4 regions of the Sutcliffiella sp. NC1 genome follow, and region 2 is predicted to be linked to each of the others. Evidence: riboswitches for the same ligand, from Rfam matches in the RefSeq annotation. Region 2 holds a riboswitch; each other region holds the start of a gene.
The links. Region 2 has a riboswitch for thiamine pyrophosphate ahead of tenA (thiaminase II). Riboswitches for the same ligand answer to the same signal wherever they lie in the genome.
Positions count from the first base shown of each region.

Region 1: linked by a shared signal. The riboswitch ahead of tenI (thiazole tautomerase TenI) and the one ahead of tenA (thiaminase II) in region 2 are both predicted to bind thiamine pyrophosphate.
Region 3: linked by a shared signal. The riboswitch ahead of thiT (energy-coupled thiamine transporter ThiT) and the one ahead of tenA (thiaminase II) in region 2 are both predicted to bind thiamine pyrophosphate.
Region 4: linked by a shared signal. The riboswitch ahead of tenA (thiaminase II) and the one ahead of tenA (thiaminase II) in region 2 are both predicted to bind thiamine pyrophosphate.

Region 1 covers NZ_CP115153.1:1,086,591-1,094,934, reverse strand. The annotation lists gene thiE (thiamine phosphate synthase) at 1-598, opposite strand, end outside; gene thiD (bifunctional hydroxymethylpyrimidine kinase/phosphomethylpyrimidine kinase) at 595-1,398, opposite strand; gene O1A01_RS05530 (thiazole biosynthesis adenylyltransferase ThiF) at 1,409-2,425, opposite strand; gene O1A01_RS05525 (thiazole synthase) at 2,425-3,192, opposite strand; gene thiS (sulfur carrier protein ThiS) at 3,195-3,398, opposite strand; gene thiO (glycine oxidase ThiO) at 3,395-4,522, opposite strand; gene tenI (thiazole tautomerase TenI) at 4,519-5,136, opposite strand; TPP riboswitch at 5,495-5,600, opposite strand; gene O1A01_RS05505 (energy-coupling factor transporter transmembrane component T family protein) at 5,663-6,460, opposite strand; gene O1A01_RS05500 (ABC transporter ATP-binding protein) at 6,438-7,868, opposite strand; gene O1A01_RS05495 (ECF transporter S component) at 7,923-8,344, opposite strand, start outside.
Region 2 covers NZ_CP115153.1:2,152,026-2,160,369, forward strand. The annotation lists gene O1A01_RS11230 (hypothetical protein) at 1-138, shown strand, start outside; gene O1A01_RS11235 (hypothetical protein) at 203-691, shown strand; gene O1A01_RS11240 (hypothetical protein) at 911-1,360, shown strand; gene O1A01_RS11245 (alpha/beta hydrolase) at 1,515-2,483, shown strand; gene O1A01_RS11250 (hypothetical protein) at 2,592-2,840, shown strand; gene O1A01_RS25450 (DUF4367 domain-containing protein) at 2,914-3,078, shown strand; gene O1A01_RS11255 (hypothetical protein) at 3,161-3,334, shown strand; gene O1A01_RS11260 (DMP19 family protein) at 3,927-4,376, shown strand; gene O1A01_RS11265 (DUF1284 domain-containing protein) at 4,430-4,846, opposite strand; gene O1A01_RS11270 (alpha/beta fold hydrolase) at 4,994-5,716, shown strand; TPP riboswitch at 5,785-5,886, shown strand; gene tenA (thiaminase II) at 5,961-6,632, shown strand; gene O1A01_RS11280 (hypothetical protein) at 6,748-7,683, shown strand; gene O1A01_RS11285 (hypothetical protein) at 8,342-8,344, shown strand, end outside.
Region 3 covers NZ_CP115153.1:2,316,116-2,324,459, forward strand. The annotation lists gene hutU (urocanate hydratase) at 1-1,400, shown strand, start outside; gene hutI (imidazolonepropionase) at 1,400-2,659, shown strand; gene hutG (formimidoylglutamase) at 2,649-3,611, shown strand; TPP riboswitch at 3,677-3,778, shown strand; gene thiT (energy-coupled thiamine transporter ThiT) at 3,843-4,379, shown strand; gene O1A01_RS12115 (NAD(P)-dependent oxidoreductase) at 4,442-5,314, opposite strand; gene O1A01_RS12120 (ATP-binding protein) at 5,533-7,389, shown strand; gene O1A01_RS12125 (sodium-dependent transporter) at 7,415-8,344, shown strand, end outside.
Region 4 covers NZ_CP115153.1:1,542,480-1,550,823, reverse strand. The annotation lists gene O1A01_RS08075 (hypothetical protein) at 1-193, opposite strand, end outside; gene O1A01_RS08070 (RNA polymerase sigma-70 factor) at 190-1,077, opposite strand; gene O1A01_RS08065 (phytoene desaturase family protein) at 1,046-2,332, opposite strand; TPP riboswitch at 2,536-2,639, shown strand; gene tenA (thiaminase II) at 2,784-3,476, shown strand; gene O1A01_RS08055 (FAD-dependent monooxygenase) at 3,681-4,862, opposite strand; gene O1A01_RS08050 (hypothetical protein) at 4,959-5,126, opposite strand; gene O1A01_RS08045 (AI-2E family transporter) at 5,311-6,405, opposite strand; gene O1A01_RS08040 (DMT family transporter) at 6,568-7,473, opposite strand; gene map (type I methionyl aminopeptidase) at 7,701-8,344, shown strand, end outside.

The sequences.
Region 1 (8,344 bases), 1.1 Mb from region 2:
CATTTTCCGCTTTTGATATGGCCGATATGACTGCGACACCATCCGCTCCAGCTTCCACCACTTCTTTTGCATTGGAAATGTTAATTCCACCAATGCCGACGATTGGAAGGGTAACACCTGCTTCACGAATGGCAGTTATGACAGATGGTCCTTTCACTTCTTCAATATCTTTCTTTGTTGAAGTAAAGTACATCGGTCCTACGCCGATGTAGTCAGCACCAAGTTCTACCGCCCTTAAGGCCTCTTCCACATTATGTGTAGAAACACCGACTATTTTTTCATTCCCTATCTTTTCCCGAATGGACGTAATGTTACCGTCCTCTTGGCCGATATGTACACCGTCGGCATCGAGTTGTATCGCTAGTTCTACATCATCATTTACGATAAATGGCACTTCATACTCGTTACACAACTCTTTTAATCTTGTACCCAGCTCTAACTTTTCAATACCAAGTTTAGCTCCTTCGCCTTTTTCTCGATATTGAAAACATGTTACACCTGCTTCTAATGCCTCTTTCAGCACAACTTCCGGGTTACGATCACAATTGTTACTACCCATCACAAAATATACTTGCATATGTTTTCTTAAGATGTTCATGAGTGCACCGCCGCGTTTCGATATGCCCAATGATTCGTAGGACCGTGTCCACTGCCAATTCCTAATTCATCTTTTATTGCAGCATGGATAAAATCTTTTGCTACTTTTACTGCTTGTTCAACGGTCTTTCCTTTAGCTAATTCAGCAGTTATAGCGGCCGCAAACGTACAACCTGTTCCATGAGTATGACGAGTAGAAATTCTCGTACTCTTTAACTCTACAAAGCTTTGGCCATCAAATAATAAGTCCACTAGTTCCTCTTCTTCGCCGTGGCCACCTTTCACTACAACGTAATCGGCACCAAGTTTATGAAGAACTTTTGCTGCTTTTTTTCTAGCCTCGATTGTGTGTAGGGACAACTCTGTAATTACTTCTGCTTCTGGGATATTTGGAGTAATAACAGTTGCTAGAGGAATTAATGTTTCACGTAAAGAATTGATTGCCTCTTGTTGTAAAAGCTTTGCTCCACCTTTCGCAATCATGACCGGATCGATTACAACGTTGCCCCAATTAAACTCCCTAATATTGTTTGCCACTGCTTCAATTAGCTCGCTATTAAACAACATTCCCGTTTTAAGGGCATCCGGACGTAAATCAGCCTCAATAGAATTCATTTGCTCTATTACGGCTTCAAGCGGAAGGGCATAAACACCTTGTACACCTAACGTATTTTGTGCTGTTATTGCTGTAATTGCCGACATCCCGTAAACATTTAATTCTTGAAAAGTTTTTAAATCTGCTTGGATACCTGCTCCGCCACCACTATCAGAGCCAGCGATTGTTAACGCTTTTTTCACCACAGTCAGCCACCTACCCTACATATCGATAATAAATACTTTTTGCTTCCGTTATGTCTTTTGTCCCGTGGACAATAGCTCGCCCATCTTTAAATAAAACGAGACGTTGACTACCAATTTCTACTGATAAAAGAAAAGGATTTCGATCCACTTTTAACCCTTGGTCCGCAAATACCGATTCTATTTCTTCAAGATTTCTTTCTTGGTTCGTGTTCGGTCTAATTTGTACAGAGTCTCTTCCACAAAGCACCGCTGTTTTCGTTTGATTTTCGTAAGACAAGTATGGAAAGCTCCGACTTTCCCCACATGATAGACAAGAAGAATCTTTCATACGGTTTACGTCGATGGAAGAATAGCGATTTTCCCAAAGGTCGAACGAAACTAACTTTTTCCTTAAACTTTTTTGATTACCAGTTAATATTTTTAACGCTTCCGCTACTTGGTGGGCAACAACCATTTGTACTCCTGGAGAAATAACTCCCACCGTATCACAAGTAGCACCACCTAACGGAACGGACTTTAATAAACATTGTAAACAAGGTGTTTCTCCTGGAAGAATCGTATAGGAAATCCCATAACTACCGACACAGGCACCATAAATCCAAGGTATATTATATTTTTGAGATAGGTCATTAATAATAAAACGAATATCAAAATTATCTGTTGCATCTAAAAGTAAAGAAACACCATCTATTAACGGTTCTAGTAAATCTGGTGTAGCATCTCCGACGATTGCTTCTATTTCAGTAGATGAGTTAATTTCTAGTAGTCTCGTTTTAGCAGCAACTGCTTTAGGAATTTTATGTTCAGCATCTAATTCCCCGTATAGTTGTTGGCGCTGTAAATTACTCCATTCTACGTAATCTCGATCGATAATCGTCATTTTCCCGACCCCAGCTCGAGAAAGTGCCTCGGCAATACCTGTACCGAGTGCACCTGCTCCCACTATGAGGACATGCTGTTCCGTTAATTGCTTTTGTCCATTTACCCCAATTGGTTTAAATAGTATCTGTCTAGAATAGCGTTCCATTAGCTAACACTCATTCCTTCAGTTGGGCTACTAGCAGTGGCATAACGTTTTTTCTCCATACGCCCAGCCTCAAAACCTAACCTTCCTGCTTCAATTGCTAGTTTCATTGCTTTTGCCATTTTCACTGGGTCTTTTGCAGCCGAAACAGCGGTGTTTAATAAAACTCCATCTGCTCCTAACTCCATCGCCTGAGCAGCATCAGCTGGTGAGCCAACTCCCGCATCCACAATAACTGGAACGTTTGATTGCTCGATAATAAAGCTTAAGTTGAGCGGATTGATAATTCCTTGACCAGATCCAATTGGAGAAGCTCCAGGCATTATTGCGTGTGAACCTAATTCTTCTAGTTTGCGAGCAAGTACAACATCATCTGAAGTGTACGGTAAAACGATAAACCCTTCTTTTAAAAGCTCTTCTGTTGCTTTTAACGTTTCAACAGGATCTGGTAATAACGTTTTCCAGCAGCCAATTACTTCTACTTTAATCATGTCACATAATCCAGACGCTTTTGCTAATTTTGCAATGCGCACTGCTTCTTCCGCTGTTTTTGCCCCAGCAGTATTTGGAAGTAACGTATATTTCTCTAAGTCTAGTTTTTCTAAAAAGTTTGGTTGACTCGGTTCAAAGATGTTCATGCGACGTACCGCAAACGTTAAAATTTCTGATTCGGATACCGCAACCGCTTCTTTTTGTACTTCAAAGCTCGGGTATTTACCAGTTCCTAATAATAAACGTGATTCAAATTCATATGGTCCAATTTTTAACATGTTCATCCGCCTCCTACAAAATGTACTAATTCTAATTGATCGCCTTCTGCTAACGTAACTGATGGATGCGATTCTTTTTGTAAAATATCTCGGTTCTTTTCTACAATGACTACCTTTTGATCAAGGTGAAAATGTGCTAGCAAATCTTCTACTGTTCTAATATCATTAGGTAACTCTATTAGTTCACCATTTATCGTTACTTTCATGTTGTTATCACCCCTTTCAATCGTTCAAACGTAAACGCCTGTAAATAGGAAGGTAGCGTATGACCATTCATCATATCCGCAATAAGCTTTCCACTAATTGGGGATAGTAAAATACCGTTCCGATAATGACCTGTGCAGATAAATACGTTTTCTATTGTTGGGTGCACTCCAAGAAACGGTAACTCATCTATCGTTTGCGGTCGTATTCCAGCCCACGCCCTTTCAAACTGAGCTCGTTGAATGTCAGGCAAAATGTCTATGGACGCTTGAATCAAGGATGAGATTGCCTCAACGGAAACATGTTCCGAAAAACTATTAGGTATAGAAGTTGCACCAATAATTAAACGGTTTCCGCTTTTTGGGACTACGTAACACCGTTGTGAAAAGATGGTACTTTTAATGAGTGGCCGTTCTGTTATAACAGAAATACACTCACCTTTTACTGGATAGGTTGGTAGATTTATATTCGCTTCCTTCAATAAACGGGCACTCCAAGCTCCGTTAGCAACAACGATGTTTTCGCCATAAAAAGCACCTATATTCGTATGAACACCTGTTATCTTCCCACTCGATTCGATGAACGAATATACTTCTACAAACTCTTTAACAGTTGCACCGAGGGCGACCGCACTTTTGCTAAATGCCTGTGTAAGTTGCACAGGATTAACATGCCCATCATTCGGTATGTCCATAGCTCCGATGATACTATCACTTAATGATGATTCCATTTGTAGTGTTTCCTCACGGTCGAGCCATTTTGTATTCTCTCCGAATGAACGTTGTGCTTCAATTACAGATTGCAAATGAACTTTTTCCTCATCTGTTTTTGCGACTTTCAGCAAGCCTTCTCTAACAAGCTCGATATCGATACCACACATCTCTTTTAACTCTTCTTGTAATCTAGGAAACATTTTTCTACTTTCCCTTGCTAGTTCAAACATTGGTCCAACTTCCGTCAACTCTACTTGAGCACCTAGCATCCCTGCTGCCGCTTTTGACGCTCCTTGGCCAACGGTTCCTTTTTCTAAAAGAAGGACGTTTCTCCCTGACTTTTGTAAATAGTAGGCTGCTGCATTTCCGATCACTCCACCACCAACAACGATTAGGTCCCAATTGTTATTCATTTCTCTCCTCCTTCCACATAGCTGCTATGACTTTCTTGAAACCTTTTTGCCATCAATACTGGGTTTTTGCTCTCCATTATTCCACTCATCACTGCAACACCGGAGGCTCCGGTGGAAGCTACTTGTTTTAAATTCTTTGGTGTAATTCCACCAATACCGATAATTGGAACAAAACTATTCTCAACCATTACTTTAAGGTTATCTATCCCACGTGGTTGCTGCCCTAGTTTTGAGGATGTAGTAAAAATATGGCCGTATAGTAAAAAGTCCGCACCGTTTTTTTCTGCATATGCTGCTTCTTTTATCGAATGGACAGAGCATCCAATTTCTAACCTAGGAAAAGCCCGCTTTACTAACTGTACGTCTAAACTATGAAACGCAAGCTGGACACCACGCACCGAAAATGCTTGTGCAACATCAACTCGATCATTTACGATTAATTTGTTTGCAGGAACTCCACTTTTTAATATTTGTTCCAGTAATTGTGCTAGCTCTCTTGCCGTTTTTTCTTTTTCGCGAATATGTATTCTGTCTACATATGGATGGATACTTCTTAAAATGTTTGTTAACTCTTCGTTCGTTTTCTTTCCATCTGTAATAACATGTAGCTTCATAGATTGATAATCTCCTTTGTAATGCATATAGCGTTGACACTTACCTTAAAATCTACCTGTAAACTATGGGAGCCTTTAGAGATAGTCCGTTCCTCTTCGCTGCGGGAACTTGCTTTCCGCGGGGAGGGAGTCGAGCCTCCTCGGGCTGCGCCCTGCGGGGTCTCGACCTTCCCTCTTCCTCCCGCAGGAGTCAAGTTCCCTCCGCTCCGATCCACTCTCTGTTTTAAATATTAGTACTACAATCTTTACTAAAAGACGTCATAGAACAAATCCTTACTAGCATAATACTAAACAAAAAACCACTCTTTTCGCCTAAGCGTAAAGAGTGGTTTGTATGAATGAATAGTATATTTCTATACAATATATTTACCCACTTCCCTACGCTGGTATTAACCAGATCAGGTTCGAAGGGTCTGGAAACAATTTATTCCATCTCAGTCATTTCGACTCCCCTAGTGAAAAGTTCTTATTAAATTGTGTAAATAAAGTATAGCATACTAACCAATTTTTTTAAATAAAAGTGAACTTAATATCTAACATCCGTTATCGAAAAGTAAGGGAAAAAGGTAGCTGAAACAAAAGAGATAAGTAATACCATTAATAAAACTGTTGTAAATATTACGTCATTTTTTGAGTACTCTACTTGATAATAATAGGTGCGATTTTTTTGTTGTGAAAATTTTTTTGCTTCCATCGCCACTGCGATTCGATGCGCCCTTCTGATGCTTTGTGATAATAAAGGTATACTATATAAAGTGACCTTTTGTATGATAGCTTTCATACCTTTTTCCTGTTTAATCCCTCTAACTTTTAACGCTTTTTGTAAAGTAAAAAATTCTTCTACCATAATTGGCAGGAGCCGAATAGACGCGAGAAAACTGTAAGCATACTTTGGCGGTAGTTTCCATTGCTGCATAAGAGAATAAAATAAAAGAACCGGCTTCGTTGTTAGCGCGAATAGTAAACCTAAAAACGCAAACACTAATGCTCTTAATCCAATATGAACTCCTCGATAAAAGCTTTCTTCACTTATGTGAACAATGCCTAATTGAAACCATGTTGTATCACCTTTACCGAACAAAATCATCGTCACAGCAGAAGAGAAAAATAGAATGGTAAATGGTAGGAGAAGAACGACCTTTACCTTCCAACTATGTCCCGTTGACGTTATATAGAGCAATAACATAAATAGTGTCATATTCACTAATACATTTATGTTATGTATGAAGAGGACCGCTACAAAGAGGAGGACAATTGCTATTAACTTGAAACTCGGATTCACTCGATGCAACCACGTTTCGTTAACTTGTAATGACCATTGCATCGTGTACGTACCTCTCTTTCTCTATTACTTCTACTACTTCTCCACTCTCCACTACTAACACTTTATCTGCAAAATGCTCAACAATATGCTCATCATGTGTAACCATCACAACACATACCCCCTCTTCTTTGAGCTGTTGTAACCATTCAAGCATCGAAAAAGTATTTCGACTATCCTGACCGAATGTAGGTTCATCTAAAAGGAGTACACTCGGACGATGTACAACCGCTGATGCCACACTTAGCCGTCTTTTTTGTCCAGTTGAAAGCTCGAAAGGGTGTTTTTTTCGTACATGTGTTAAATGAAAATTGTCGAGCAGTTTTTCTACTTTATTATTTCTCTCTACTTCCGATACACCTTTTCGCAATAGCGTATATCCAATTTCCTCTTCAACGGAATGCGTAACAAATTGAAATTCAGGGTTTTGAAAAACAAACGTCACTTCTTCTTCGTAATTTTCACCGAAATAATGAAGCTCACCTTTCGTTTTTAAAAGCTTTCGAATCGCCTCTAATAGGGTACTTTTTCCTGCGCCATTTTTTCCGATAATCGTTGTCCATTGACCTTTATGGAACGTAACATCCTCCACTGAAATTTTACACTCTTTTCCTCTAAAACCCTGAAAATCGTGTAGAGATATAATCGATTCTCCCTTTTCTGGATTTTGGTTTAAATTAGTTGGATCAATTACTTCCTCCCAAACTCCAGGATACCAAATGCCATATTCTTTTAACTTTTCCTTGTATTGCGAGAAAACTTCTAAAGTAGCTCCGTCCGCTATGATTGTTCCTTTATCGTCAAAAACGACTACCCGCTCTACCCAATCTAACAGATAGTTTAATTTATGCTCGACAATAATGACTGTCTTTTCTTCTCCTACCCGTTTAATTGTGTCCCACACTTCCTTTGTTCCTTCTGGGTCTAATAGCGCCGTTGGTTCATCTAAAAATAAAACATCTGGTTCCATTGCTAAAACAGAAGCAATCGCTAGCCTTTGTTTCATTCCACCAGACAGTTCATTTATTTTCGTGTGGGGGTGTGGAAGCTCTAAGCCTACTTCGTTAAGTAAGTAATTTATTTTACAGTCCATTTTTTCTCTCGGTACCGCTAAATTTTCAAGTACAAATGCAAGTTCCTCGTCTACATAAGGCATGCAAAACTGAGAATCCGGGTCTTGGAACACATAGCCCCAAGACTCCGGTGTTATTATGTTATCCGCACGCATCGGTACTTCCATTACAGTCGGTATTAACCCAGAAATAACCTGTAATAGGGTTGATTTCCCACACCCTGAAGGACCGAGGAACAAAATTTTCTCGCCGTGTTTACAAGAAAAAGAGACATCGTGGAAAAGCATTTCATCCCCTGCATATTTTAGACGTAAATTTTCCACTTTAATTTGTGTCATGACTCTCTCCTTTTAATGCGCTTTAATTTAAACGTTTCAAAATCCCTCTTTTTGCTATTTACTCAAAGACTCATAATCTTCTTTACTAGCTGGTCTTAATAGTTTCGTTACCCCTGTTTTTTCTAATGCTTTCACTAATGCATACGCAACAAAGCCGGTGAAGAAAATGCCGCCTACAATGCGGAAAAATACTTTTAATGTCACACTCCACCATACTAAATCTAATAAATATCCTCGGAACAAATCTAATAAAAGTGACCCTACCGCTGAACTAGCTCCAGCAAGAGAAACGACTAATAGATCAAATCGTTTATAGCGAAAGGAGGCAAACACTGCTTCTGCAAATAATCCTTGTACGATTCCGTATACTAGTACGATTACACCGTATTCTGACCCCATTAATAGTTCACCAGATGCCGCTGCCACTTCTGCTAAAAATGCAACACCGGCTTTTCGAATAATTAAATACGCAACAG
Region 2 (8,344 bases):
TCTGTGCCGATTGTATTAATAATTGGAGGAAAAATACTAGCTATATTGGAAAAGAGAAGAGAAAAACGAAACGTTGTAAAAGATGTAAGTATTAATATCGGTTTAACGATTGCATTAGTTTTGTTTATAATAAATTAATTTTGAAACCATTTTGTTCTTTGTATCGTCTGATATTTTAAATTTATTTATTGGAGGATGATGTATGGGGAGAAAATGGTTTTTGTTATTAATAGTTGTGGTGCTCGTACTAGTAGGTTTCCAAACAATCGTAAAAGCTGGAGAGATTAGCCTTACGAAAGAAGAAGAAGGAACAATAGAAAAATACTTAAAGCAGGAAGTAATAGAACCGAACTTTGGAGGAGAAATTTTTACTGCCTACGAAGTGCTAGCTTCGAATGAAAAACTAGGAGAAATATACGTTTGGGCGTTAATTTCTGAATACTACATAGAGGATAAAGTAATAGAGTCCGGTACATCTATGTCGGTTCCGCTCGTTCTACATGTTAATGATAGTGAAAGAGGCTTAGAAATCTTAAGTTACACAATGCCTGGTGACGGCTCCTATTATGAGAAAGATATTAAAAAATTGTTCCCTAATCGTATCCATAGTAAAATATTTAATTATTCATCTGTTCATATAAATAAATTAATGAAGGAGATGGATGAAAAGGTGGAAAACTGGAAGTCCTAACGGTTATTTGAGCGTGCGTAGAACCACTCAAACTTTTTAAAAAAGTGAACAAAGGCTCGATTGGAAAAGTCAGCATATATGATATGCTTGGGATTTTTCTTTTCGGGCATTTTTTATGGGATTATTAGACAAAGTGGATGATATATAAAACTAAACGAATCAAATGAGTAAAGGTAGTAATAATAATACATATTGTTTTACAAAAATGAGGTGTTCTTGTTGTTCGTTCTCTATCTTATAATGGTCATTGTATTTCTAGTTATAGCTATATTCATACCTAGAAAAAAACCTATACAAGAACTTATTATTACATTACAATTTGCCATCATATTGAATTTGTTAACAGATATGTACCTTGATAACAAATACAATTTATACTGGTATTTTGATGAAATGCTAGTGGAATGGAAATATTTGTTCATCGTTGCAGGAGAGGCGATTGTATTATATATAGCTTTTAACTATTTTCCTCTATTTAGTAATCAATTTCGAAAGTTTTTATATATTTCAGTTTGGACTATTATATTTGTTTTACTTGAATTATTTTCAGTTTACATTAACGTATTACATTATAGAAATTGGAGTGTTGTTTACTCAGCGGTTATTTATTTTCTCTCCTTATATGTACTTTATCTAGTGTTTAAATTTGCGAGGAGAATTAGACATTAGCGTTGGTCTGTCATGAACCAACGTTTTTGAGTTTAATTCGGATTATTCTATTATTTATAGATTATAAATTAGTTACGCTATGATAAGATAAAATCACAATAAAAATAAATAGTTTTACGTTTCGTAGATTAAGAGAGTAATTGGGGAGAGAAAAATGAAAAAGAAACTTGTCATTATTTTATCTGTTTGCGTCATTTTATTAATGGTTGCTTACGGCTTAATTGGTAATTATTTTTATAATTTTGCACTGAATGCAAATGATGAAAAAGAATATTTAGATGAGAATCCACATTTGGAAGATAGCGAAGCTCTAATGGCGATGGCGGACGTAGCGGAAGAGGCACGGGTCGCTGATAATCAGTTTAAACTCGAGTACCCGCCGACTGCCATGTCCATCGTTTCAAATGATAAGCTTCAATTAAAACTACATGCTGATATGTATAAAAACGGTGATTCAAACTCTAAGTGGGCAATTGTGGCTCACGGATATACGAGCAGCGCGGCAGGTATGACAAGGTGGGTTCGCAATTTTTATGAAGAAGGGTTTAACGTACTAGCACCTGATCTTCGTGGACACGGTAATAGTGAAGGTAACTACATCGGAATGGGTTGGCATGATCGACTAGACATGTTGCAATGGATTGATGAAATAATTGCATTGGATCCAGAAGCTGAGATTGTCTTGTTCGGTATTTCTATGGGTGGCGCAACAGTAATGATGGCATCAGGTGAGGAACTACCTTCTAATGTAAGAGTTATTATTGAAGATTGTGGTTACACATCAGTTAGTGATGTGTTTACGTATCAGTTAGATGATTTGTTCGGTTTACCACCCTTTCCAGTAATGAATGCGGCTAACACAGTAACTAAATTACGTGCCGGCTACGATTTATACGAAGCGTCAGCAGTTGACCAAGTTGCTAAAAATGTAACACCGATGCTTTTCATACATGGTGATGCCGATACATTTGTTCCGTATGAAATGTTAGAAGAAGTATATGAAGCAACAACCGTGGATAAAGAAAAGCTTGTCATTCCTGGGGCTGGTCACGGAGAGGCGGAAAAAGTAGATCCAGAAACGTACTGGAACACAATATGGAAGTTCGTTGGGAAGTATATGTAAGGATGAGATTGGCAGAGACAGTAAATGTCCTCTGCTTTTTTTATTAATGAAACATTTTTAATTTTTTCAGCGTCAAACTTATTATTAGTCTAATAGGTTGGTGATAGAATGAATAGGAAAGAATTCATTGTAATATTTCTTTTTATGTTTGCATTTCTTTCTCTAGCAGTTAATTGGTCGGTCATGAGAAGCAAGATGTATGATTATAATACATCAGAAGTTATGAAAAAAATCGAACGTTCTAACTTTCCCTTAGATGTAAAAATTCCTACTAAAGTTCCATTTGAAGAAATGAGCATGCTAGAATCTGGGGCAACCGATCATCAACTAAGAGTGAGACTTTTAAATAAAAGATAAGAATGTAATTGAGTATCGAATTACAAACATCCCCATTACATATTCTAATGAAATAAAGCAAAGGAAAGTTGTCATACACAATAACATAGAAGCAGTGTTTATTCCGAAAGACACAATGAAAAGAATCCTTTCATGGCAGGATGGAGATCTCTATTACGAAATCACATATTTCTCAAAAGTTACTCCATCAGAACTTAGTAAAAAGCAGCTCGTTAAAATGGCAGAGTCTTTTAATTAAAAAATATATTCGTATCATAAGTGTATTCCGGCATAGATTTGCACAAGTTAAATGGGAATAATGACCTGAAGGGATGAACCGTATGAATTTTAAAAGCACTCTACAAGAAGCACAAGACATAATCCATCAAGCGCATCATCATTTAAAGCAAGTTAGCTCTAATAGTCCAGAAGCAGAGGCGTGTCACTTTGCTCAAAAAGAACTTGAAAAAGCTCAACAGAAAATTCAACAAGTTCAACAACAAATTAATGAATAGTGGCGGTCCCCAAATCAGTTAAAACTGACTTCGGGGACCTTCTTTTATGGCATAAGAGTAATTGTACATAGGAAACGAGAAGTGGTGCATACCCTCACCGGTTGTGGTGCATAAGCTACCGAAAAGTCAGCATAAAGGTAGTGCTGGTGCATAGGAAACGGGAAGTGATGCATAGGTTAGGTCAAAGTAGTGCATATCCTCACCGGTTGTGGTGCATAAGCTACCGAAAAGTCAGCATAAAGGTAGTGCTGGTGCGTAGGAAACGGGAAGTGGTGCATAGGTTAGGTCAAAGTAGTGCATACCCTCACCGGTTGTGGTGCATAAGCTACCGAAAAGTCAGCATAAAGGTAGTGTTGGTGCATAGGAAACGGGAAGTGATGCATATGCTTGGTCAAAGTGGTGCATACCCTCCGATTTTTTAAGCATAAAACTATGTAAAGTCAGCGTGAATATGGAACTTGGACAAGCTCGTTTATTTTAATTGCAAACAAGCTTTAAATATTTATCAAAAAATCACAAGTGATATAGAGGTTTTTCAAACATTTTGTCGAAAAATAAAAAAGTAAACTAACTAAAGAAAGAAGATAGGACAATGACAAAACTAGAAAAGATGAGTAAAGACGACATATGGAATGCAGTAATACAAATAATAAGTAGTAATGATTATCCAACAGAAAGTAAAATGCTCAACGAATTATTTATCGTCTTTCAGTACTATTCAGAGCTAGAAAGCGGAGGGCATGAAAGTTTCTTCAATTGGATGCAGGGGGATATTGAAGAAGTAGGTGTATCCGATTATTTAAACGATTTAATTTACGTTTTAGTAAAAATAGGTGCCAATGAATGTGCAGTTATTATGAAAAAGTATGGCTACGAGATGTGGCAGTTTTTTAAAGCTCTAGAAGCAGGGGAAATGGTCGAGGACAGTTTTTATCAGGTCATTGAAATAGCTGATCGAGAATATTACTCTCAAGATGGTAAACTAGAACAGCTATTAGAAGAGTATTTTGTAAAAGTATATCCACAATTAATCAATGAGTAGTATAGGAAGGGGGGGGAACAGTTCTTGCTAAGAGAGTAAGAACTGTTTTCCAATTACTCTACTTTTCTCAATCCTTTCCCATCCAACATTTCCTGTACACCTTCCTCACACACACCATATGTTCTCCATGAACAAGACTCACAAACGGTTTGTATATCAGTTGGCACTACATGCTGACGAATTCGAAATTCAATGTCTTTCCATTTTAGCATTTGCCCAATTTTTAAATCCATCTTTTCTAAAATAGCGGCATCCCGCTCATATATGGTTTTGTCTTTACAATGATATTCACCGGTGTTAGGATATTTTTCACACAATTGATCTGGTCCTTTTACGATTTGAATCCATGTTTCAGGATCGTTTCGAAGCGTTTGATGCAATTTCGTCATATTCTCCACATACTCTTTTGAATACCCCATCCCTCGATAGCCGAGTAGGCAAAATAAATGATGTCCGCGTAATTTGTACATAATTACCTCCGCTTAAGTAAGAGTAAACCAAAATGAAATTAAAGTTAACATAGGTTATATCTTAACATAATCTAAAATATTTAAATAATATTATTTATATGAATCTATTAATGGTATAATCAGGAAAACATCCAAGGGGGAAGGCGTATGATTTTGCATACAACGATTGCAGGTGAAGGTGAACCTTTAGTCTTAATTCATTCTGGTGGAATGACTGGATTTACAGAATATGAGGAACAAAGTGAATTTTTTTGTAGTAAAGGATATAAAGTGATTCGTCCAGATTTAAGAGGACACGGAAAATCCGTTGGTCCGATTGATCATTATTTCAGTCATAGTGCAGATGATATTTTAGATACGTTAGATTCATTAAATATTGTAGCATGTCATATTGCAGGCGTATCAATCGGTGGGATTGCTGCGTTACTTTTTGCTAAGAAGTATCCTAATAGAGTACTTTCAGTCTGTTTTTCAGGTATTTTTCCTATTAAACCAGATAACTGGGAGGAACTAACAAAAGATGAAGCGGAAAGATACGAAGAACACTTATTTAAAAACGAAGAAGTAGTAACTTACTTAAATCAAATACATGGAGAAAATGACTGGAGATCACTGTTACGTTCATTTAACGAAAAAGACTTTTATCCTTTTGAAGAAATAGCGGATGTTGCCGAACTCAACACTCCTGCTCTATGTTTAATTGGTGAAGAAAAAGAATTAGAAGTTTCAGCAACCAATACATTTAAGGAAATGAATCAACATATACATTTAGGCATCATTCCATTCGCTGGACATTTAGTTCATAGAGACCAACCGGATTTATATTCGCAAATGTTGTTAACTTTCATAAAGTCAACACATAGAAACTAGTGTATGAAAATGATATGCCTTGTAAATGTTCAGAATGTTTGTTAACATCAAGATGTAATTAAATAGTGTAAAAACACTAGGGGTGCTTTTTTAGCTGAGAGAGACAATCTGTCTTAACCCTTTAACCTGCTCTAGGTAATGCTAGCGAAGGGAAGTGGAGTATATAGGACAGGTATGTCTCTTTCAACTATAACCACTTTCTTTTAGAGAGTGGTTTTTTATTTTTAAAAAGGAGAGGATACAAATGAAATTTACTGAGAGATTAAAAGAGAAGTTAGAGCCAATTTGGAGACAAAATCATTCCCATCCATTTGTGGTGGAAATGGGGAACGGGACACTAGATAAAGAGAAATTCAGATTTTATATGGTCCAAGATTATGTGTATTTAATTGACTATGCTAAATTGTTCAGTATTGGGGCATTAAAAGCAACAGATGTGAAAACGATGGAGAAATTTGCAGCGCTATTGCACGGAACGCTACATGAAGAAATGGATCTTCACCGTAGTTATGCAGCTCAGTTTGGTATATCTCCTGAAGAGTTAGAAAATGCGGAGCCGTCTCCTATCACTTTAGCTTATACACATTATATGTTACATAAAGGACAAAACGGGACGTTGGCGGAACTCGTAGCAGCCCTTTTGCCTTGTGCGTGGAGCTATTGGGAAATTGGGAAAGAGTTAAGTCAAATTCCTGGTGCAACGGATCATGAGTTGTATGGTGAATGGGTTCGTATGTACAGCTCAGAGGAATTTGGTCAGCTTGCAACGTGGTGTATTGATTTAATGGATGAATTAGCAGAAGGAAAATCGGACACTGAGCTACTAGAATTAGAGAAAATCTTTTTAAACACAACACGATTTGAATATATGTTCTGGGACATGGCGTACAACAACCAAATGTGGCCGGGAGAATAACTAAGATATACTAGAGTAACGATGCTTCGTTACTCTTTTTTTCGTTTTAACGTAATGAAACTTCTATACTTAATATTTCGTACTATTAGTATAGAAGTATTAAGGGGGAAACAATTTGTTCACAGACTTAAATGAAAAGTTAATAGTATCAAAAGAAAAAATGCGTAAAAAAGTAAAATATGAGGAGCATATCGAACGGTTACATGCATCCTTACAGGCAGAAGAATCTAAGAAAAATAAATTAGAAAAGCAATTGTTGAAAGAAAAGGAAGATGTTACTCGATTAGAAAGCTTCTCCTTATCAAATATTTTTTACACAATAATCGGTAGAAAGCTTGAAAAGTTAGATAAAGAGCAGCAAGAAGTATTAGCTGCGAAGTTAAAGTACACTGAAGCGTTAGAAACAATTTCCGATATGGAGCGAGAGTTAGAAGAATATAAGGATAAGCACCTCGATGTTGCGTATGCCGATATAGAGTATGAAAAAATTATTCAAGAAAAAGAGCGCTTAATTCATGACAAACATTCCATATGGAGCGAAAGACTATATACACTTGCTGATCGAGAAGCAACGATAACTGCTAGTTTAAAAGAATATGAAGAGGCAATAGATGCGGGTAATAGCACTGTTTTGGCATTAAATAGAGCGTTGAATGAATTAAATTCGGCAAAAAATTGGTCCACATTTGATATGTTCGGTGGAGGGATCATTTCTACCGCAATGAAACATAGTCGGTTTGATGAGGCAAAACGTTACATACATCAAGCTCAAAGCCGTTTACGCCAGTTTCAAGAGGAGTTGTTAGATATTGAAAGTCATTTTGATGCGAATTTCGAGACAGGTGGATTATTAACATTTGCAGACTACTTCTTTGACGGCATCATTGTTGATTGGATTGTACACGGAAAAATTAATGACTGTTACGACCAAACAGAAAAAACGAAAATAGACGTATCTAGAGTTTTGAAAATCCTCTTAGAGCAAAAGAGTGACTTGGAGAAGGAACTAATTAATGTACAAGCAGAAAGAATAGAAGTGTTGGAGAGTTAGTAGGAAAAAAGTTAGGAAATGGAGTAGAAAAACGCCGGGATGAATATGAACATCATAACTTTTTAGAAATACTTAACAGGAATCGAAAATTACTTAACAGCTTTTCAGAAATACTTAACAGGAATCGAAAATTACTTAACAGCTTTTCAGAAATACTTAACAGGAGTCGAAAAATACTTAACAACTTTTCAAAAATACTTAACAAGGATCGAAAATTACTTAACAGCTTTTCAAAAATACTTAACAAGAATCGAAAATGATCCAAAAATTACTGAACTCCATTATCGAGATTTAACAGATAAGGAACAATATGCTCTAAAGCTAGATGATTATGAAGCAGCCCTGCAATTTACACCTAAATGGGTCTCCATAAACGAAGCGATTGTACAAAATAACAAAATAATAAATGAAGTAGAGCAGAACAGCTGGGTGAAACGAGAAAATTATGTTTTAAACGAGTTAAAAAAGTCCCTTAAGTAATGGTTGTGCTACAGAAAAAAAGACCGACTACAACAGAAGCAGTCGGTCTTTTATGATGGAACCAAATCGACAAGGTTCAACATATTTCTTACATAAAAAGGATTTTTTTAAGCCGTATGGAATTTATAGTAAGAGAGATTTTGTCGTCTCTTTACTTTTTTGGGGATGAGGGATTTTGGTG
Region 3 (8,344 bases), 160 kb from region 2:
GTCATAAGGACGCACCGAAAGTGTTGATTGCCAACTCAAATTTAGTTCCAAAATGGGCCAATTGGGAGCATTTTCATGAGTTAGATAAAAAGGGGCTAATGATGTATGGCCAAATGACAGCTGGTAGCTGGATATATATTGGTACTCAAGGGATTCTACAAGGAACATATGAAACGTTTGCAGAAGCTGCGAAACAACATTTTAACAACACATTAAAAGGAACGGTTACACTAACAGCTGGACTTGGAGGAATGGGTGGAGCTCAACCGTTAGCAGTAACGATGAATGGTGGGGTAGTAATTGGTATTGACGTTGACGAAGAAAGAATTCAGCGTCGTATTGATACTAGATATTGTGATGTATTGCTTCATAGTTTAGATGAGGCGTTAGCAAAAGCAGAAGAGTACAAAAATCGTAGAGAACCCTTATCTATCGGTCTTGTTGGAAATGCAGCAGAAATTTTGCCACAGTTAGTGGAGAGAGGATTTACCCCAGACATTTTAACAGACCAAACGTCCGCCCATGACCCATTAAATGGTTACGTTCCGATTGGTTATTCACTTGTAGAAGCAAATAAGTTACGCTTGGAAAATCCGGAAGAATACGTTAAACAATCGAAGAAAAGCATGGCGATACATGTACAAGCGATGATTGATATGCAAAATAAAGGTGCAATTACGTTTGATTACGGAAATAACATTCGCCAAGTAGCCTTTGATGAAGGTGTACAGGACGCATTCCAATTCCCTGGCTTCGTACCAGCATACATTCGCCAACAATTTTGTGAAGGGAAGGGGCCATTCCGTTGGGTTGCACTATCAGGTGACCCAGAAGATATATATATAACGGACGAAGTTATTTTACGAGAGTTTTCTTATAATACACATTTATGTAATTGGATTAAAATGGCGCGAGAAAAAGTAGCATTTCAAGGCTTACCTTCACGTATTTGCTGGTTAGGCTATGGGGAGAGAGCCCGTTTTGGCAAAATAATTAATGATATGGTTGCAAGCGGAGAGTTAAAAGCTCCCATCGTAATCGGCCGTGATCATTTAGATTGTGGCTCCGTTGCATCTCCTAATCGGGAAACAGAAGGAATGTTAGATGGTAGTGATGCAGTGGCGGATTGGCCAATTTTAAATGCGTTAATTAATGGAGTGAATGGTGCTAGTTGGGTTTCTGTACACCATGGTGGTGGAGTAGGTATGGGGTATTCTCTTCATGCAGGGATGGTTATTGTCGCAGATGGTACAGATGATGCAGCGAAACGATTAGAGCGTGTTTTAACTTCTGACCCAGGAATGGGAGTCGTACGACATGTCGATGCAGGGTACTCAAAAGCGGTAGAGGTTGCTAAAGAACGTGGCGTTCATATTCCGATGTTGAAGGAGGATGTATAATGCTAGATTCTCTATTAATAAATTGTAGTCAGTTGTTAACGATGGATCACGGTCACGATCATCAAGTGCACGGGGAGGAAATGAGTAAGCTTCCCCTAATAGAAAATGGAGCGATTGGATGGAAAGATGGAGTCATTCAATTTGTTGGTACGACAGCAGAGGCTCTAAATTTGAAGAGTAAAAAAGTGATAGATTGTAGTGGAAAGCTAGTATCTCCAGGACTAGTTGACCCCCATACACATTTAGTTTTTGGAGGTTCAAGGGAACACGAAATGTCTTTAAAACAGCAAGGAGTACCATATTTAGAAATCTTACAGCAAGGTGGAGGAATTCTTTCAACTGTAGAAGCAACACGCAAAGCTAGTTTTGAGAATTTACTAGAAAAAGCTAGTTTTCATCTAGAAAGACTGATTAGTTATGGAATTACAACGGTAGAGGCAAAGAGTGGATACGGTTTAGATCTAGATACAGAGTTAAAGCAGCTACAAGTTGCGAAACAATTAGCGGAGGAATATGAAATAGACATCCCGAGAACATTTCTAGGGGCACATGCTATTCCAAACGAATATAAAGGAAAGTCAGAGGAGTTTTTACAGTTAATGAAACAAATGTTTCAGAAGCTAAAAGAAGAAGATTTAGCAGAATTTGTTGATATATTTTGTGAGGAAGCTGTATTCAACGTAGAGCAGTCAGCCCGATACTTAGCTTCTGCAAAAGAAGCTGGATTCAAATTGAAAATACATGCAGATGAAATTGTCTCTTTAGGAGGTACAGAGTTAGCAATCGAACTTGGAGCAATTTCAGCAGATCATTTAATTGCTGCATCTGATAGAGCTGTTAAAGAGTTAGGTAATTCTGAAGTAATAGCTGTCTTACTTCCTGGTACGACATTTTATTTAAATAAAGAAGGTTACGCTCGCGGAAGGGAAATGATTGATAACGGTACCGCGGTTGCACTAGCGACAGATTTTAATCCGGGTAGCTCTCCTACCGAAAACATTCAACTAATTATGAACTTAGCAATGCTAAAGTTAAAGCTCACGCCAGAAGAAATTTGGAATGCTGTCACGATTAATTCTGCACATGCTATTAATCGTGGGAGTAGTGCAGGCGCATTAAAAGTAGGACGTAAAGCAAATGTAGTTGTATGGAATGCGCCAAACTATTTATATGTTCCTTATCATTACGGGGTAAACCACACGAATACAGTTTATTTAAACGGAGAAGAAGTAGCGAAAGGTGGGGCCTATGTTGGATAAGGAAACGTTTATTCAAAAAGCTGGCAGTCCACTGTTTACAGATCGCTACTACAAAAAAGCAGCTTCTCTGTTACAGGAGTGGAATGGCATAGAGGAGATAAAAGGAACAGCCGTTATTGGTGTTCCTTTATCCAAGCCATCTATTAGTCATTCTGGGGCATGCTTCACTCCTGCTACTGTAAGAAAACTTTTTCACAACTATTCAACATATGCAGTAGAGACTAGAGAAGACCTGCAATCTAGTAAACTTACCGATTGTGGAGATGTGCTCATGCATGCAACAGATATAAAAGAAAGCTATCGCCGCATTGAACAAAGTATAGAGAAGCTAATTAGGGAAAATCCGTCCCTACACCCTATTTTTATAGGTGGGGATCATTCTATTACTTATTCGCTAGTAAAAGGAATGAGTAACGCAAAGGCCGGTACAATTGGTGTTATTCAATTTGATGCACATCATGACTTAAGAAATACGGAAGATGGTGGGCCAACTAATGGTACACCATTCAATAGGTTACTTTCGGATGAAGTCCTTCAAGGTGCCCACCTAGTACAAGTGGGGATTCGAAACTACTCTAATAGCGAATATTATCATCAATTTGCTCTTGAGAAAGGTATTCGTATTTCTACGATGAAAGATGTTCAAGAAAAAGGGATATTGTGTGTTATAGAAGAATCGCTGGAATATTTACAAGGCAAAGTGGATCATATTTACATCTCAGTTGACATGGATGTACTCGACCAAGCATACGCTCCAGGTTGTCCAGCATTAGGTCCCGGAGGCATGACTTCTCGTGAATTGTTAGAAGCTGTATATAAGGTAGCTCAACACGATAAAGTGTGTGGAATAGATATTGTAGAAATAGATCCAACAATCGATTTTCGGGATATGACGAGTCGTGTAGCGGTTCACGTTATGCTAGAGTATTTACGAGGAATCGATATTTCATAGTGTTCCAATTAAAATTTTCCCCTTTTGTTAAAATTATGTTACAATATTGATTGGAAAAGTAAATGAAAGTCCACTAGAGGTGCCGATAAGGCTGAGAGAGGTGAACACCTTAACTCTTGGAACCTGATCTAGTTTATACTAGCGTAGGGAAGTGGTTGTTATTTTATTCTAACCGTTTCTAAATGTTCCTTTAATCTAGCCTTCTAGTGGATACATGAAAGGGAGAGACAGATGGAAAGAGAACGTTTAGTCACAATGGTAGAAATATCTATGATGGCAGCACTTGCAGTTATTTTAAGCTATGTGAAATTTGGTGCGCTTTGGGCGTACGGTGGATCTATATCTTTAATTATGGTTCCAATCTTTGTTATTGCTTTTAGACGAGGTTGGAAAGCGGGGGTTGTAACCGGACTATTAGTAGGGGTTATTAATTGGTTAACAGGAGGTTATGTTGTTCATCCTGCGCAACTTATTCTAGATTACCCATTACCATTTGCACTGTTAGGATTCGCCGCTATTTTTGCCGTAAAAGGAGTAACTATTCGTACAATTGTAGTTGGTATGATATTTGGAACCGCATTACGTTTAATAAGTCATTTCCTTTCAGGAGTAATTTGGTTCGGTGAATATGCTCCAGATGGAATACCGGTTGTATTATATTCTATTATTTATAACTTGTCTTATTTAGTTCCAGAAATGCTTATTACAATAGCGATACTAGTAATTATATATAAATTTTATCCGAAGTTTTTTAAAGCAAACGCTTAAAACTTATAAAGCTGCTTCTATGCGAGGAAGCAGCTTTTTATTTTACTATTAATACATTAATATTACATTTCCCATAATTTATACAACGCTTGTGTACCGCTATTTTCTTCTCCTTTATTGGCAAGCTCTTCATACATATCGATAGCTAAAGAAAGCCCAGGCAGTTTTAACCCCATTGCTTCAGCCTCAGCTAAGGCAATCCCCATATCTTTAATAAAATGCTTCACATAAAAACCGGGTTCAAAATCACCTGCAAGTATTCTAGGTGCTAACTTACTAAGGGAAAAACTATTTGCAGCACCAGTCGTTATCGTTTCTAACACTTTCACAGGATCTAGCCCAGAGCTCTTTGCATATGCAAGTGATTCACATACTCCGATCATATTTGTGGCAATCGCAATTTGATTGCACATTTTCGTATGTTGTCCTGAGCCAGCCTCACCTTGTAATACGATATTTTTACCCATTCTTTCGAACAGAGGTAGGCATGTTTTATATGCATCTTTATCACCACCTACCATAATGGTAAGGCGAGCTTCTTTAGCACCAACGTCTCCACCTGATACAGGTGCATCTAAACTATAAATCCCTTTTTCTTTTGCTGCTGCATAAATCTTTTTTGCTAATGAAGGCGTTGATGTTGTCATATCAATGACGAAAGAACCTTGCTTTGCATTTTCTAATATTCCATCTTTTCCGAAATAAACTTCTTCAACATCTTTTGGGTAACCAACGATTGTAATCGTATATTTCGCATCAGCTACAGCTTCAGCTGGGGTAGAACACCATTTTGCTCCAGAGCTTATTAAATTTTCTGCTTTTTCTTTTGTTCTTGTGTACACGTTAACATGATAGCCAGCTCTTAATAAATGGCCAGCCATACTATTCCCCATTACCCCAGTACCTACGAAAGCAACAGTTTCTCTATTGTTCATGAACATTTCCCCCTTGTTATGTATACGTCATTACCATATATTTTATAGTAAAATATAAAAAATCCAAAGTATTTATTTCTGTAAATGAACAGGTGATATGCAAAAAAAAGACATGAATCTACATATTGATGAAAAAGTTTAGAAAAAATTCGGAATATATTGTATAATTAAAACCAAATTAAATATATTAATATATAAAATGATTAGGGGGGGAAGTTATGGGATATTACCATTCTCCTGTTCAATCTGAAATAGACCAATCTGATCCAGATAGTAATAACATAAGCTTATTTTTAGTAATTGACCAATTGGGAAAGATAAAATATTGCTCAACTTCTAGTGAGACATTATTAAACATGGACAATTCTAAATTAATTGGAAAACCTATTAGAGAACACATTCATCAAGAAGATCTATATTTAGTTGAAAATTTAGTTGAACAACCTACCAATTCTGCTTCTTTTTTAGTAAGGTTAAAAACTGCAGATGGATTTTTGTGTGGAAAAGCAAATATAGTTTCTGTTGGTTCCTCAGCTAACATAAATGAAAGAGAGTGGCTGTTCACTTTTTCACAAGTACCAGGTTGGTCACCTACTAATAATAAATTATATAGAGAAAAAGGGTATACTCGCTATGAGAGTAATGCATTGGGAGATAAACCACTGATTGAAAATTATGCTCATGACCTTATTGAAAAATTACCGAACGGTGTTTTAATTATTGTTGATGGTAAAGTGGAGTATATAAATTGGACTGGATGCCAACTATTAGGTATACATAATCGAATGCAAATTATCGAAAAAGATGTTTACCGGTTTATTGATCCAAAGTTTCATGATATTGTAGAGCATCGGCTAACTTCAGTTGCGCGTGGCAAAAATGTTGGTTTAATGGAACAACAATGGATTAGGGCTGATGGAAGTTTAATTGATTTTGACGTGATGTCGACACCGACGATGTTCCGTGGTAAAATAGCTTCATTTGTCGTATTAGTAAATATTGCACACCGAAAAAATTTTCAAAATATCCTCCAAAAAAGTCGAGAGAGGTTCCGAACATTAATACAAAATACGATTGATACAATTGGTATCATTTGTGAAGAAAAATGGGTGTTTATTAATGAGTCGGGGTTAAAAATGCTGGAAGCAAACAGTTATGGTGAAATTATTGGTAAAAGTATTTTTCACAATATTGCAGAAAATCATTTTAAAGATATTTGGAAACGTACAGTTAATAGTAGTAAGCATGAAAAGAAACATCCTTTATTTGAACAAGCATGGACGACTTTTCAGGATAAAAAGTTGTACACCGAAATGGTGGCTATCCCAACTACATATTTAGGTAAAAAAGCACTTCAAATTATTGTCCGTGATATTTCTGAGCGTAAAAAAGCAGAAGAATTAATGGTACAATCTGAAAAACTTTCGGTCGCAGGTCAATTAGCTGCAGGCATTGCACATGAAATTAGAAACCCGTTAACGGCTATAAAAGGATTTTTTAAGTTAATTGAATCTGGGAACTATCATACTTCTGATTATTATCAAATAATTAATGGAGAATTAAATAGAATTGAGTTAATATGTAGTGAGTTATTATTATTGGCGAAACCGCAAGCTGTTCAATTCCGTACAGTTTCAATTAGTGCATTACTTAAAGATGTGACGTTATTATTAGAAACACAAGCAATTATTAATGATGTTTGGTTTGAATTTGATTTTCAAATTGAAAAGGACTATGTAAAAGCGGACGGTAACCAATTGAAGCAAGTGTTTATTAACATTATTAAAAATGGTATTGAAGCGATGGAAAATGGTGGTACGTTATCGGTTAGAACAGCTGTACAAAATGGTTTTCTCTCTATCCTGATAAGTGATGAAGGACCTGGTATTTCTGAAAAAGTCTTAAGTAAGCTAGGGGAACCTTTTTTTACTACGAAAGAAAACGGAACGGGATTAGGACTAATGATTTCCTTTAATATTATTAAAAACCTTAATGGTTCCATTGAAATTGAAAACAAAAAAGATAAAAAGGGTACAACATTCAACATACAGCTTCCTTTGGAAGGGTACAACTAAGTTATACAGTAATAGGAGTGTATTTATGAAGCAACGAGAGCAATGGTCATCAAAGATAGGTTTTATTTTAGCTGCCGCTGGGTCGGCAATCGGTTTAGGTGCCATATGGAAATTTCCTTACATGGCAGGAACAAATGGGGGGGGAGTATTTTTACTTGTCTTTCTTCTATTTACTATTATTATCGGAGCTCCAATGTTGTTAGCAGAGTTCATTATTGGCCGTTCTACGCAGAAGAATGCAATTCATGCATATAAACATTTAGCACCTAACAGTAAATGGCATTATATAGGAGTGCTTGGTGTGGTCGCTTCCTTTATTTTGCTTTCGTTTTATAGTGTGGTAGGTGGTTGGATTGTGACATACATAGTAAAATCCTTTACGGGTCAACTTTCTAACCTTAATGCGAATGAGTTCGGAGTTCTTTTCGATGAAACAATCGTAAATGGTCCTGAAGTATTACTTGCACAAGCTTTCTTTCTGCTTATTACAATTGTCGTCGTTCAATCTGGCATCCAAAGTGGAATTGAAAAAGCTAGTAAAATATTAATGCCATTATTATTTATTTTATTTCTCGTTTTAATTGGTAGATCATTAACACTTGAAGGAGCATTAGAAGGTGTACGTTTTTTCTTAATGCCAGACTTTTCACAGTTAACTTCCTCTACCTTTCTTTTAGCGCTTGGTCAATCATTTTTTGCACTTAGTGTAGGTGTATCGATTATGGTAACGTACAGTTCTTACTTACAAAAGGGGGAAGACTTAGTAAAGTCAACTAGTTCAGTAGTAGGCTTAAATATTTTAATATCTATTTTAGCTGGACTAGTTATCTTTCCAGCTGTATTTGCATTAGGATTCCAGCCGGATGAAGGCCCAGGATTAGTATTTGTCGTTTTACCAGCAGTATTTGACCAACTACCATTTGGGATGTTTTTTCTAGTATTGTTCTTACTTCTA
Region 4 (8,344 bases), 610 kb from region 2:
TAAGTAAAATCCCTGCAACTATTTCTACACCCTTTTCAAGCGCTAAAAAGTATCCCTCTCCTAAAAACTCCATGGCGGCTGGACTTGTAGGAGCAAACGCCTCATATCCGAATAAAACCACATATCCGTTAAGTCCTGCTCCGAGAAAAATAGTGCCTAACAATATTTCTATGATACGAATAAATAGGTTCATTTTTTTCCCCTCCCAGTTTCCAACATATACGTTAATTTTTCTGGATTGCGAATTACAAATATTTGCGTTACCTGTTGATCTGTAATCTCAAAACAGACGGCACTGCTCGGTTCTCGGTCACTACTGATAAAAAGTCCTGGCTGGCCATTGATTAGTGTCATTTGTATGGATAACGACGTATCATCACTGTATTTTTGTAATAAGCCAAATATAAATCGAGCGATTCGTTTACTTGAAACAATCGGAAATATTGCTGCGGTAACTTTGCCGCCACCATCGCTGTATAAAATTGCGTCCTCTTTCAGTAGTTGAAATAGTTCGTCTGTATTTCCAGTCGTTACGGCAGAAACGAATTGATTAATTAGTTTTTCTTCTTCATCCCTACCTACATTATTCTTTTTTTTAGATTCATGGAAATGCAGCTTTTTCTTCGCTCTACTCAATATTTTCCGACAGTTTGCCGCCTCTTTTCCTATGAAACTCTCCATCTCATCATAGGAAAAAGAAAATACCTCTCTTAATACAAATACTGCACGTTCAACCGGGTTAAGTTTTTCTAGTAGTGTTAGGAGCGCGTAGGAGAGTTGGTCATGTTGTTCGATAGAATGCAGCGGATCTTGATCTGTATTTAACGGTTCAGGGAGCCACGGTCCGATATAATGTTCTCTTCTTTTACTCGCGGATTTTAGATGGTCAATCGTTCGATTAGTGGCCATTTTACACAAATACGATTTATAATCTTTAATATTGTTCTTATCAATCTTATGAAAATCTATAAAAATATCATGAACGATATCTTCCGCTTCCGTCATACTTCCTGCCATCTGATAAGATATGGATAAAAGTAGCGGTTTATACTGCGTATATGCTTCCTCCATTTCCATCGTCGCTACACTCCCTTTTTTCATTTAATTCAATAATGCTCATGGCCGCTTGCTTTGCACTAAAAAAAGAACTGTCAACTAACATTCCCTCTGCGCCAACCCAATCTCCGGCAATAAATAATCCTGGAATCTGCTCCATTTCATTTTTTTGTTTTTTCATCATACTATTAGTTACTGTTATGTTCGGTAGGTAACGTTTTGATATAACATGTTTTTCCCAGCCTGGTTGAACTCGACTAAGAAACTGTTCGAGCTCCGGTTTTAAATCCGTTCTAGGTTCATTAATGCTCAAATATTTCATTACGTGTATGACGGAGTGGCTTTGATTGTCACTTAATGTTGCGACGTTGGAATGATTAGAAAAATAGAGTGGATGGTCCATGCTCAAGGCGAATGATACTGTAGGATTCGGTATATTGTTTAGCACTATATCCAGACATGCTGCCCGGACTGGTATAAGTTCATTGATTGCATCTATTTCATAGCCCTGAAGGAATTTCCTCAACTCATTTGGGCTTGCTGTTGATAAAATATATGGTGTGAAGATTGATTTATTGTTACTTAATTTCACTTCAAACTGTGGAAATTTCCCTTTTATTTGTTGAACGGAGGCTCCCGCTTGAATAATGACACCTAATTTTTCCGCTTTCTCTTTTAACTCCTCTATAATTGACTGCCAACCGTTATGAACATAAATGGCTTTTCCTAATTGCAGCTGCTTAAATGCAACTTCGGCACGAAGCCTATCAGGGTCGTTACAGTAAGAAGATAAACGTATAAGCATGAGAATAAATTTCTGAACACGTTCATCCTTTATATTTTCATGAAGCCATTGGTCAACGGAGATCTCTCGGTTGCTCTTTAATTTTTTTGTTTGTAAAAGTATAAAAAAGCGGAGTAATTCCATTTTCCCTCTCCAATTAAATAAATCACTAGTTAATACAGAGAAAGGGTTGGCGGGAAGGTTATACGGTGAATCATTGTAAAACACCTTTCCCCCGATGGCAGGGCTATTTCCTTTTGGAGAGATGCTTAATTCCGCTAATATTTCTAAACTTTTTCCTTTTGAATATAAGGCATGTGGTCCGAAATTGACATAACTACCATCCATCACTTCTGTTTTTGCCCGACCACCTATCGTTTTAGCTTTTTCGATTAATGTAACGGATAATCCTGCACGTGCTAAATAAATAGAAGCAGTAAGTCCAGCAATCCCTCCACCAATTACAACACAATTTCTTTCTGTATTCTTCATTGTCATCATCCTCCTATTTTACAAACAAGACGATTAACTGATTTATTTTGTGACAGATTAGAGATTAATTTTCTTTTTTTGTTTACTACTTATTTCTATAGTAACAATTAAAAACATAGCATCACGATACATTTTAGTAAAAATTAACTATTTTTCCAATTGTATATTGAATAATGTCTAAATTCATGTAGTATATGGAATAGGATATCCACTAGGGGAGCCAATAGGCTGAGACGTCGCTTTACGCGTCGGACCCTTTGAACCTGATCTGGTTTATACCAGCGGAGGAAAGTGGTGCATCGAGTACGTTTCGTATGCTCATGCTTCTCTTTTCCATGGAAGAGGAGCTTTTTTATGTTGTAAAAAGAGCTCATGCGTACCCCCTTTCGCATTGTCTTCCATGGGTGAATGTGGGTGTTCTTCTTAAATTAATTTGGAGGAGGAATACTACATGACATTTTCAAAACAGTTAAGACAGGAAGCAGACCCAATCTTTGAAGCAATTTTTGAACATCCTTTTGTAAAAGGAATTGGAGAAGGAAATGTACCGAAAGAAGCACTCATTCATTACGTACAACAAGATTATGAATACTTAACGACATTTTGCCGTATTTATGGTCTTGCGGTTTCTAAATGTACAGACAGAGAAGATATGACGTTTTTCCAGGAGCAAATAGGGTTTGTCTTAAATGCAGAAATACATCCGCACAATAACTTTTGTAAGGTTGCAGGTGTTCGGTACGAGGATTTACAAAAAGCTCCACTTGCTCCAACCGCACATCATTACACACGCCATATGATGGAGGCTGCTACAAACGGTACACTTGGCGAAACACTTGCTGCACTCGCCCCTTGTCCCTGGACGTATTGGGAAATTGGTAAAAAGCTGATGATGGAAGTAAAACCGACACCAGCTCATCCTTTCTACGAATGGATTGCATTTTATGGTGACAAGGAAGTTAGTACCATCACTCAAACATTTATGGATAAAATAGATGCTTGTGCGGCCAAAGCTAGTGAATACGAAAAAAAACGCATGCGTGAGCACTTTATTACGAGCACACAGTTAGAGCATCAATTTTGGACAATGGCATATACACAAGAAACATGGCCTGTCCCAATTAAATCTATTCAAGTTATATAGATCATCTTTGTAGATATTAAAAAAGCGTTTTGGATTAATATCCACAACGCTTTTTAAAAATTGATTTAAGAAGCTTATCTAACTATATACCTAACCCATATCTTTATATCTCATTAACTCAGCTTCTTCTTTATATGAAGATGATGCTCTGACGGTTTCATATTATGGGCATACTTTATTACTTCTATCACAAATTACTAGCTCCTATACTTCGTGTCCTAGAAGCCATTCTAACCGTTTCATTTTAAGAGATTCTGGACTGTTCCGTAACAGTTGATTTCTAATAAAAATTGCAATTGGATTTTCGAGTTGCATCATTCTTCCCATTGCTCTAGAACCTTTTACGACTTTAGCAGTTCGGCCGTATCTTATTTCTTCATACTGTTTTAATGCTTTCTCAACTTCATTCGGGTAATCGTCAAGACAGCGAGAGAGCACTAATGCATCTTCCATCGCTTGCGCCCCACCTTGTCCTAAATTTGGTAGCATGGGATGGGCAGCATCACCGAGCAGTGTAATCTTTCCGTTACTCCACGTGTTCATCGGTTTTCTATCAAAAATTTCATGAACAATTATATTCGATTCTTCTGTTGCTTCGATCACGTTAGTAACTGGCTCCCACCAGCCGCTAAAATGATCTAAAGCGATTTTCTTTGGATGAGGGGAATTAATAATAGTGCCACTTTCACTATTTATAGCTGCAAACCAAAAGATTCTTCCTTTTCCTAAATGGGAGAACCCGAACCTTTTTCCATGGCCCCATGCTTCGAAACCTCCACCTAGTTCCATAGGGAAACGTGCATCCTCATAGACAGAAATTCCTCTAATAGCTGTAAAACCAGAATAACGTAAAGGGCTTGGACCAATTACCCTTTTTCTAACTTCGGAGTGTATCCCATCAGCACCAATAACTAAATTATCTTTAACTACATCGCCATCTTCAAAGACTACACTTACTTTTGAATCACGCTGTTCTATATGTACTAATCTTTTATTAAGATTCACAGTATTTTCATTTAATGCAGAATGTAATACTTTTTGTAAGACGGGACGGTATATTAAATAACTATAGCTCCCATATCTCTGTGCCTGTTCATGAACAGGTACATTCACTAATGGTTTTCCGTCCCATGTTCTAATTTCGGCCTTTTTAACCGGGGCACCCTTTTTTCTGATCTCAAGTGCTAGTCCTAATTTTCCCAACACTTTTAAGGCATTCGCAGACAATACAATCCCTGCACCAACATCCTTGAGTTCTGTAGCTTTATCGTAAACAGAAACGTTCCATCCTTTCTGTTGTAAAGCAATAGCCGTACAAAGGCCACCTATACCAGCACCAATTACAGTCGCAGACTTTACATTATGTGATTTCTCCAAACTGACCACCTCTTTGCTTCTTTCCCATAACTTCACTAAGTTTCCTTTAAGTTAAAAAGGTGCGAAATGTTCTATTTGCGCACCTTTTTGATGATTCTCTTCGAATTAAAATTTGCTTCTCAATTCACGTTCGTTCACTTCTTCGTTACGAATCATTTGTTCTAGTTTTTCAATTAATCTATCGTTTACTTCAGGCGTTTTTCTAAAAAATGCTTTTGTCTTTTGCTTTTTTAAAACGGACAACATGTATTTCTTTTCTTCAAACGTAAACATTTTCCCTCTCCCAACGTCTTAGTTTCTACAACATTTACATGGGGATTTACTTTATTTTAACATGTTATTATTTGTCCATTGAATAGTTAATTATCAAAAAAAAACCAGACCCTATACTAAGTATAGGACTGGCTTTATGAATACTAGTTGGATCTTCGAAAGTGCATATTGAGATCCTATTTGTTTACTTAATTAAGTTTTCTTGTTCTTCTTTTCTAACTTTCCATAGACTATATAAGTGTGTTGCAATTACTTTAGCAACAGCGTATGTCGGGATTACTAATATCATTCCAACTACTCCGATGAAACGGCCTGCAACAAGGACAAGGATCATAACCGTAACTGGATGGATCGACATTCTTTTTCCAATTATTTGTGGTTGAACAAAAATACTCTCGATTTGCTGAATTACGACTACAATAATTAGGACAAGAATTGCTTGCATAGGAGAGTGTAGTAAGGCAACGATAAACGAAGGTATTGCGCCGATCCACGGACCTACATACGGAATCACATTCGTTACCATACCAAATATCGCAAGCACTAAAGCGTACTCAAGTCCAATAATACTAAATCCTACATAATACAAAATACCAACAAAGGAACAAACAATTAAGACACCTTGAATGTAATTACTTAACGTCTCATCCATATTCGTTAAAATCGGCCTTACCTTTTGTTGTTTATCTTTACTAATAAAGTTCAGAACAAAATGCGGAAGTCTTTCCCCTTCTTTTAACAAGTAAAAAAGAATAAAGGGAACGATAATGAATAATAGTAACGTATTAAAAATAGTACCAATAACAGAAATCGTGTTAGTAACAAGGTCACCTACTAGCCCACTTGCGATGACAACAATTTGTTCGATACGATCCTTCCATTCGAATGCATCTTCTAATCCAAATCGCTGAATTAAATCATTCTCTTGAATAGTGAGTAGTAACACTTGTAATTCCTTCACAATGACCGGCATGCTATTAATTAAGTTAGTAAACTGTCGTTGTAATTCCGGGCCAATAAAAGAAAAAAGCCCGACGCCTAATCCAACTAAACCGATATAAACTAATAAAATCGCAATTCCTCTAGGCATCTTTTTACTTAAAATATGTACGAGTGGTCTTAATAAGTAGAAAAGCACTCCAGCTAGAAGAATCGGTACAAACAAGGTTTGTCCAAACACTATTACTGGTCTAAATATCCAGTCAACAAGGGACCCTAAATAAATAATTGCAAAAAGTAAAAGTATAACTGACCCTACTTGCATAATTTTGTAATACATTGAATTATTCTCCTTAATTAAAATAATTATATTGTGACAGAATATAAGCTCCTTTGTCTAGTTAAATTTCTGTAAAATTTCGACAACGACACTTCTTATTGTACAAGCCTTTTATGTTATACGTTTAGACTTGTATTAAGGTTTCTTTTTTAAGAAATATTTTTAAACTAAACGTCTCCTAAAATGGCCATTTACTAAAATGACTCCGATAATAATAATGAGGCCGCCTGTAACACTTGTTATTTTTACCTTTTCATGTAGGAGGATGACAGCAGCGATTACTGTAAAAACTGGCTCTAAGTATATGAAAACAGAAACTTTTGATGCTTCTAGTACTTCTAATGCCTTTCCCCAGTACCAATATCCTACACCAGAAACGAAAATCCCTAAAAAAATGAGATGTCCCCACTCCGCATACGCTAGAGACTCGAATTTCTCCCAACCTCTTTGTTTCATGAGAAAGGGTAGTGTAAGGATAAATCCAATAAAACTTATGTAAAAAGTTAATACTAGCGCCGGTAAAGGAACATTTAATTTTTTTAAGAGCACCGAATAAACTGCCCAATTTAATGTGCTTAATATCATAAGCATATAACCAATATGGAATGAAAAACTAAAAGATTTACCCGTTCCTGTTGCTGTAATTAAGAACACACCGCATATAGCAATAATAATGCCAAAACCTTTAGAGAATGTCATTTTCTCATGTAGAAATATCATGGAAAGAAATACAGTAAACACTGGAGAAAATGTAATTAGCCACCCGGCAGAAGAAGCATCAATCGTTAATAGAGCACTTGCTTGCAGAAGTTGATGGACAAATACCCCAATGATGGAAAGTACGATAACATGAGGAATATAGCGGATTGGTAGCCTCAAAGAATATTCTCTTTTTATAAGTATTAATATGAGTAAAAACGTTGCCCCAATCCCAAACCGACTAACTAGCAACGTGAAGGGATCCAATTTGTCTATAACTGCCTTTGCAGAAACAAAGGATATTCCCCAAAAACTAATTGCTACTGTTGCAAACAAGGATGCTGCCACTACTGATTTCGAAACGTTCATCCGTTTTTCCTACCTTCTATAAGTATACTATAATCGTATGCTTGTCCCTTACAAAAATGATTGAAGTTTTTGCCACAAATGAATGAAAATGTGGACAAGTCTTCATTCCCGCCCATTTTTTCTTCACCAAGTACATTTCTTTGTCTATAAGGAAAAAAATAAGTAAAATAATAATGGTATATATTAATAAGCGGAATGAAATTTATTTCGTAGGAAAGAGGAAATCAATGATTGTCAAAACGAACGAAGAGCTTGAAGCTTTAAAAGAAATCGGAAAGATATGTGGAACCATTCGTGATGAAATGATAAAAATGACAAAACCTGGAGTTACTACGAAAGAGTTGGATGAATTAGCTGGAAAGCTATTTGAAGATTACGGAGCAATTTCTGGTCCAAAGGGAGAATATGATTTCCCGGGGTTTACTTGTATAAGCGTAAATGACGAAGTGGCGCATGGAATCCCATCAAACCGCGTTATTCAAGAAGGTGATTTAGTCAATATTGATGTATCTGGTTCGAAGAATGGTTATTTTGCTGATACCGGGTTGTCTTTCGTTGTAGGTGAAGGCGAACCTGTATTATACCGTATATGCGAAGTAGCAGAAAAAGCTTTTGAGGCTGGATTAGCAAAAATTAAAGTTGGTGCTCGCCTCAATACTATTGGTAAGGCTGTTTACCAAACTGCTCGAGCTAATGGCTTTACTGTTATTAAAAATCTAACTGGCCATGGAGTTGGGCGCGCTTTACATGAAGCACCTAACCATATTTTAAATTATTTTTACCCAATGGATAAAGAGGTGTTACAAGAAGGTATGGTGATAGCCTTTGAACCATTTATTTCAACCGGTGCGGAAGAAATATATCAAAAAAA